Kineosporia sp. NBRC 101731: one gene and its partner. Each later gene encodes a partner of the first gene's protein in a complex. Links are inferred from orthologs where the notes say so. Each region holds a gene or a part of one and is shown on either strand. Other genes may lie near its edges.

Region 1 (3,153 bases):
CACGAACCGGGTCAGTACACCGGCGATCAGCAGGACCCCCAGGATCAGCTCGACCACCGGCAGCGCCGTGCCCACGGTCGGCACGACCGCCTCGGGCAGCAACTGGTAGTTGCGTACCGAGCGGATGGTGTCGTCGATGTCCTGGATCTTGGCCCAGCCGGTGTACAGGAACACGCCACCGGCGAGCACGCGGACCAGCGGGCCGATCCACTGCTGCCATCCGGTGCTGCCGGTTGTGCTGGTGCTACTGCTGCCGGTGGTGCCGGTGGTCAGGACACCCGGGGAACTCTCGCCGCGCATGGACACGGCATTCAGCGTAGTGCGCGACCCTGGACAGATCCTGGAAGTCCGGGCAGCACGAGCAGGTCTGCCCGCTCGTGCGGGTGGTCGTCCGCGAAATAGGCCCGTTCCTGAGCCGCCCAGCGTTCCCAGTGGGGCCGGTAGCCCTCCCCGTCCCGGGCCATCGCGCGAGCATGTCTGACCTGTTCAGGGGCGTCGGCGAAGACCAGGGCATGCACCATGGGGGCGGCGGCGAGGGCTCCCGCGCCCACGCCCTCGACGATGGTCACCTCTTTGGCGGGCACTTCGTCCTCAATCACCCCAAAGCGGTCGGCGGTCCAGTCCCAGCGGCGGTAGCGGGCGGTCTCGCCCCGGGTCAGCGCGGGCAGTACCTCGGTGGCGAGCCGGCCGGTGGCCGCCCGCAGTCCGTCCCAGCCGGGGTAGAGATCCTCCAGGCGCACCAGGGCTGCCGTCCCCGGCTTTCGCTGATGGAGGACGCGGGTCAGCTCGTCGGCCAGTGTGGTCTTCCCGGACCCGCTGGGGCCGTCGATGGCGAGGACCGTGGTGGCCGAGGGGTGCGAGTGCGCGCCGGCCCGCTCGAGAAGACCGATGAGCAGGTCGATGACCGCAGGATCGGGCTGGGGGGCGGACGTCACCGGGCGGACACTACGCTGTGACCTGTGCCGGTTGCCGTGCGAGTCATTCCCTGTCTGGACGTCGACGCCGGGCGCGTCGTCAAGGGCGTCAACTTCGAGGGCCTGCGGGACGCCGGTGACCCGGTCGAGCTCGCCGCCCGCTACGACGCCGAGGGCGCCGACGAACTGACGTTCCTCGACGTCACCGCCTCGTCCTCGGGTCGCGAGACGATGTACGACGTGGTCTCCCGCACCGCCGAGCAGATCTTCATCCCGCTCACGGTCGGTGGCGGTGTGCGCTCGGTCGACGACGTCGACAAGCTGCTGCGCGCGGGCGCCGACAAGGTCGGGGTGAACACGGCCGCGATCCAGCGGCCCGAGCTGATCGCCGAGGTCGCGCACCGGTTCGGGGCGCAGGTACTGACCCTGTCGGTCGATGCCCGGCGCTGCCCGCCCGGCACGCACACCGCGTCCGGGTTCGAGGTCACCACGCACGGTGGCCGCCGTGGCACCGGGATCGACGCGGTCGACTGGGCCGCGCGCGGTGCCGAACTGGGTGCCGGTGAGATCCTGCTGAATTCGATGGACGCCGACGGCACCAAGGCCGGCTTCGACCTGGAACTGCTGCGCCTGGTGCGGGACGAGGTCGGCGTACCGCTGATCGCCAGTGGCGGTGCCGGTGCGGTCGAGCACTTCCCGCCGGCCGTGGCCGCCGGGGCCGACGCCGTCCTCGCGGCCAGCGTCTTCCACTTCCAGCAGCTCACGATCGGTCAGGTCAAGGACGAGCTGCGGGCGGGCGGGGTGCCCGTCCGCTGACCCGTCGGGTCCGTCAGGTTCGCATCGGGGTCTCGCGGAACCGGGCGACCGTCGCGGGGTCGCCGAGGAGCTCGACCCGGGCGTGCTCCTTACGCCCGAACAGGTACATCGCGATCTCGCCGGGCTCACCGACCAGGGTGACCGCCGGGCCCTCCCCCTTGGCCTTCAGCACGACCGGTTCGCCGCCGGGCACCTGAAGGCTCACGGGCATCGCGGCCTTGCGCACCATCACCTTGCCGAACGGGCTGGTCACGTTCTTCCAGATGGCGGCCTGCCGGTCGCCGGGCAGGGCCCGCGGCTCCCAGTCCGGGGCCGCGCGGCGCACGTCCTCGCAGTGCACGAAGTGCTCCAGCAGGTTGGCGAGGGAGTCCACGCCGGGCAGGGCCATCGGCGACAGGCGGGGCGGACCGTTGCGCACGGTCGTCACCAGGTCCTCGTAGGGCCGGGCCGTGGTCGCCTGCTCCTGACGGGCCGCCCAGTCCTTGGCCGGGCCGATCGAGCCGGCCAGCCGCACGTGCGGGCGCCCTTCTCGCAGGACCAGGTGCACGGCCAGGTCGGTGGTGGTCCAGCCGGCGCACAGGGTCGGTGCGCCGGGGCCGGCCCCGGCCAGGGCATCGGCGAGAGCCTGACGTTCTGCTGCGGAATGCGAGGGCATGCGCTCACCTTGACACAGGGGGAAGTTACCGACGAGGTGACGTTACGCCCGTTCCGGCGCGTGCCGTCCCTTCCGATTCTGTCGGTGGTGCCGCCTAACGTTCCTGTGCGTGGGAACGCGGGCGGGCGACCGGGTTCTCTCGTGGGCAGGGCACATCCCTGCCCACGATCGTTGCGTGAGCGTTGACAGGAGGTACCCGCGTGGTGAAGCGGGTCGCACGGGCTGATCGGGAGCCGAGCACGCTGTTGCGTGGTCTGCGCGTGATCGGCATCGGTATCCGGCAGGAGCCGGCCATCTTCTCGGTGGCGGTGGTGATGTCGGCGCTCTACGGCGCGGGCACGGCCGGTGGTGGCTGGGTGCTCGGCCGGCTCACCGACCACGTGCTGACGCCGGCCTTCGAGGCGGGCAGCATCAGCGGTCACGACCTGCTCACCACCGGGCTGGTGCTGGCCGGGGTGGCGGCCCTGACGGCCGTCGGGGTGGTCGGGCGCCGGGTCGCGGCCGGGCTCACGTCGTTCCGCCTGCAGGCGCGGTACCGGCGCCTGCTCACCCGGCAGTACCTGCGCCTGCCGCTGGAGTGGCACCACCGCCATCCGGCCGGGGTGCTGCTGTCCAACGCGAATGCCGACGTCGAGGCCACCTGGCAGGTGTTCGCACCGCTGCCGATGGCCATCGGTGTCGTCGTCATGCTGATCGTCGCGGCGGCCGCGATGCTCGTGGCCGATCCGGTGCTGGGCGCCGTCGGCCTGCTGGTGCTGCCCTGGGTGG
Region 2 (3,155 bases), on another replicon or contig:
GAGGAGTCGTGCGGTGGGCACTTCCGGGAGGAGAGCCAGACCGCCGATGGAGAGGCCGAGCGGCAGGACGACAAGTTCTCGTTCGTCGCGGCCTGGGAGTACGGCGGCCAGGGCCGGTTCGGCACCGTCAGCGGCGACCCGGTCCTGCACCAGGAAGAGCTGATCTTCGACTACGTACACCCGGCCCAGCGCAGCTACGCCTGATCTGTTAAGGAAACTGATGAAGCTCAAGCTGAAAATCTGGCGGCAGAAGAACGCCGCCGACGCCGGCGCCATGGTCGACTACGACCTCGACGACGTCTCGCCGGACATGTCGTTCCTGGAGATGCTCGACACGCTCAACGAGAAGCTGATCCTCGGCGGCGACGACCCGGTCGCGTTCGACCACGACTGCCGCGAGGGCATCTGCGGCAGCTGCGGTGTCGTCATCAACGGCGAGGCCCACGGCCCGGAGCAGACCACCGCCTGCCAGCTGCACATGCGCGCCTTCTCGGACGGCGAGGAGATCGTCATCGAGCCGTGGCGTGCGGCCCCCTTCCCGGTGATCAAAGACCTGGTGGTGAACCGCAGCGCCTTCGACCGCATCATCGGTGCCGGCGGCTACATCACCGCTCCGACCGGATCGGCCCCGGAGGGCAACTCCACCCGCATCCCCAAGCCCGACGCCGACGAGGCCTTCGCCAACGCCACCTGCATCGGCTGTGGCGCCTGCGTGGCGGCCTGCCCGAACGGCTCGGCGTCGCTCTTCGTCTCGGCCAAGGTCACGCACCTGAACCTGCTGCCCCAGGGCCAGCCGGAGCGCACGACCCGGGTGCTGGACATGGTCGAGCAGATGGACGCGGAGGGCTTCGGTGGGTGCACGAACACCGGGATGTGCACGGTGTCCTGCCCCAAGGAGATCCCGTTCGTCAGCATCGCCAACCTCAACAAGGAGTACCGCCGCGCGGTGAAGTCCGGCCGCAAGGCCTGACCCGGCTCTGCGGGGAAGGTCTGCATGATCACGGCTTCTTGATGTCGTTGGTGATCATGTAAACCTTCCCCACACCCCTCGTCCGTGATGATGCAAAGTGTCCCCGGGTGATCATGGTCGGGTGCGGGTGGCGTCCGGGGCTCTTCTAGACTCGGGGTATGACTTCACCCCAGGTCGTGGTGCTGGACTACGGCTCCGGCAACGTCCGGTCGGCCGTGCGGGCGCTGGAGCGCGCCGGCGCGACCGTCGAGCTGACCGCCGACTTCCATCGCGCCCTGGAGGCCGACGGCCTGGTCGTCCCCGGTGTGGGGGCCTTCGCCTCGGTCGCCGAGCAGTTGCGGGCCGTCGGCGGGCACCGGCTGATCGGGCGCCGTCTGGCCGGTGGCCGGCCGGTCCTCGGGATCTGCGTCGGCCTGCAGGTGCTGTTCGAGAAATCCGCCGAGTTCGGCCGCGATGATGTCGAGGGCCTGGGGGAGTGGCCCGGCACCGTCGAGCTGCTGCCCTCCCGGGTCGTGCCGCACATGGGCTGGAACGTCGTCGAGACCCCCGAGGGCTCGCAGCTCTTCGCCGGTATCGAGCACGAGCGCTTCTACTTCGTGCACTCCTACGCCGTGCAGAAGTGGGAACTCCCTTCTCCCGGCGACCCCCTGGCCTCGCTCAAGCCGCCGCTGGTCACCTGGTCCGAGCACGGCGGCCGGTTCGTGGCCGCGGTCGAGAACGGCCCCCTCACGGCTACCCAGTTCCACCCGGAGAAGTCCGGCGCCGCCGGGGCCCAGCTCCTGCGCAACTGGCTGACGACCCTGTAACCGAGCCCCACGAGCCCCGGGCGTTCCGCCACCCCTTTTCTGTTCGTGATCATGCAAAACCTCCCCGGAGTTCTAGAACTCCCGAGCTCAAAGTTCTAGAACTCCAGGGAGTGGGGGCACCTCCCGGCCGAAGGCTGGGGGATTTGCATGATCACGAAGGGGTTGGAGGGCCCTTGGATCAGGCCGGTCCTCGCCGGGTCCCCGGGGCTGCGCCTGTCTCCGGCCGGGGGCCGCGATAGCGTGGCCGCCGACTTCACCGGCCTCGGGATGACCAGGCCGGTCGCACGCCTTCGAAGGGTTTTCCATGTCTGACTCCGCCGCCCCCGCTCGGCTCGAGCTGCTGCCCGCCGTCGACGTCGCCGACGGCCAGGCCGTGCGCCTGGTGCAGGGCGAGGCCGGCAGCGAGACCGGCTACGGCGACCCGCTGGAGGCGGCCCGGGCCTGGCAGAAGGCCGGCGCGCAGTGGCTGCACCTGGTCGACCTGGACGCCGCGTTCGGCCGGGGCAGCAACCGCGAGCTGATCACCCGGGTCTGCGCCGAGCTGAGCGGGCTCGGGGTGAAGGTCGAGATGTCCGGCGGGATCCGGGACGACGCGAGCCTGCGGGCCGCGATGGACACCGGCTGCGCCCGCGTGAACCTGGGCACCGCCGCGATCGAGAACCCCTCCTGGACGCGCGACGCCATCGCCGAGTTCGGTGACCGGATCGCCGTCGGCCTCGACGTGCGCGGCACCGAGCTGGCCGGCCGCGGCTGGACCAGCAAGGGCGGCGACCTGTTCGAGACCCTGGCTCGTCTCGACGAGGACGGCTGCGCCCGCTACGTGGTCACCGACGTCACCAAGGACGGCACGCTGCAGGGCCCGAACCTCGACCTGCTCGCCGAGGTCTGCCGCCGCACCAGCAAGCCGGTCGTGGCCTCCGGCGGCATCGCGAATCTCGACGACATCGCCGCCCTGCGTGCCCTGGTGAAGATCGGCGTCGAGGGAGCGATCGTCGGGAAGGCGCTCTACAACGGCGCTTTCACGCTGGAGCAGGCCCTGCACGTCGCCGGCTGAGCAAGCCGCCCGGAACACACAGGAGCGGACAGGAGCTGATCGACATGGCACACGGCATCAACCCGCACCACGACACCGACTCGGCGGGCACCCCCTGGTCGGGCCGCACCCTGACCGCGCAGCCCTTCCCGGGCGACGACGGAACCGCCGACGCGGCCCTGACCGCCGCGCTCGCCGACGGTGACCTGGTCGCGATCACCCGGGCCTGGGCCCCCACCCGGGTGCTGGTCCCGATCGTCGCCGTGCTCGGTGACGACGACGCCGAGCTGGTCGCGTCGGAGGGGGACAAGAGCTCCGACATGGCCCTGGTGACCCTCGTCGGTGA

Evidence for each region.
Region 2: the proteins of hisF (region 1) and hisH are in contact, whole or in part, in a crystal structure (PDB 6RU0), measured with the Thermotoga maritima proteins. The link is inferred for Kineosporia sp. NBRC 101731 from one-to-one orthologs. Residues at the interface, in WP_004080486.1 of Thermotoga maritima: Met1, Leu2, Ala3, Arg5, Ser40, Glu41, Asp45, Glu46, Ala70, Glu71, Ile73, Asp74, Ile75, Pro76, Phe77, Asp98, Lys99, Ser122, Gln123, Glu161, Thr195, Leu196, Asn247, Arg249, Glu251; in WP_004080484.1 of Thermotoga maritima: Asn15, Arg18, Arg22, Arg117, Leu118, Pro119, His120, Met121, Gly122, Trp123, Asn124, Asn134, Gly135, Tyr136, Tyr138, Val140, Tyr158, Glu180, Lys181, Ser182, Ser183, Lys184, Ile185.

Annotation. Positions count from the first base shown.
Region 1 is NZ_BSTC01000006.1:388,417-391,569, forward strand. The notes cover bases 1-2,844. They hold hisF (imidazole glycerol phosphate synthase subunit HisF), read left to right. Parts: upstream 1-959; coding sequence 960-1,730; downstream 1,731-2,844. Other genes in these bases: QSK05_RS19635 (DoxX family protein), read right to left, coding at 1-300; QSK05_RS19640 (nucleoside/nucleotide kinase family protein), read right to left, coding at 312-935; QSK05_RS19650 (TIGR03085 family metal-binding protein), read right to left, coding at 1,744-2,385; QSK05_RS19655 (ABC transporter ATP-binding protein), read left to right, coding at 2,586-2,844. Outside these bases: more of QSK05_RS19655, read left to right, coding at 2,845-3,153.
Region 2 is NZ_BSTC01000024.1:20,912-24,066, reverse strand. What follows is about bases 107-2,952. They hold hisH (imidazole glycerol phosphate synthase subunit HisH), read left to right. Parts: upstream 107-1,128; coding sequence 1,129-1,776; downstream 1,777-2,952. Other genes in these bases: QSK05_RS34730 (SseB family protein), read left to right, coding at 2,875-2,952; priA (bifunctional 1-(5-phosphoribosyl)-5-((5-phosphoribosylamino)methylideneamino)imidazole-4-carboxamide isomerase/phosphoribosylanthranilate isomerase PriA), read left to right, coding at 2,081-2,830; QSK05_RS34745 (succinate dehydrogenase/fumarate reductase iron-sulfur subunit), read left to right, coding at 221-970; QSK05_RS34750 (fumarate reductase/succinate dehydrogenase flavoprotein subunit), read left to right, coding at 107-204. Also shown: more of QSK05_RS34750, read left to right, coding at 1-106; more of QSK05_RS34730, read left to right, coding at 2,953-3,155. UniProt on the Escherichia coli protein: IGPS catalyzes the conversion of PRFAR and glutamine to IGP, AICAR and glutamate. The HisH subunit catalyzes the hydrolysis of glutamine to glutamate and ammonia as part of the synthesis of IGP and AICAR.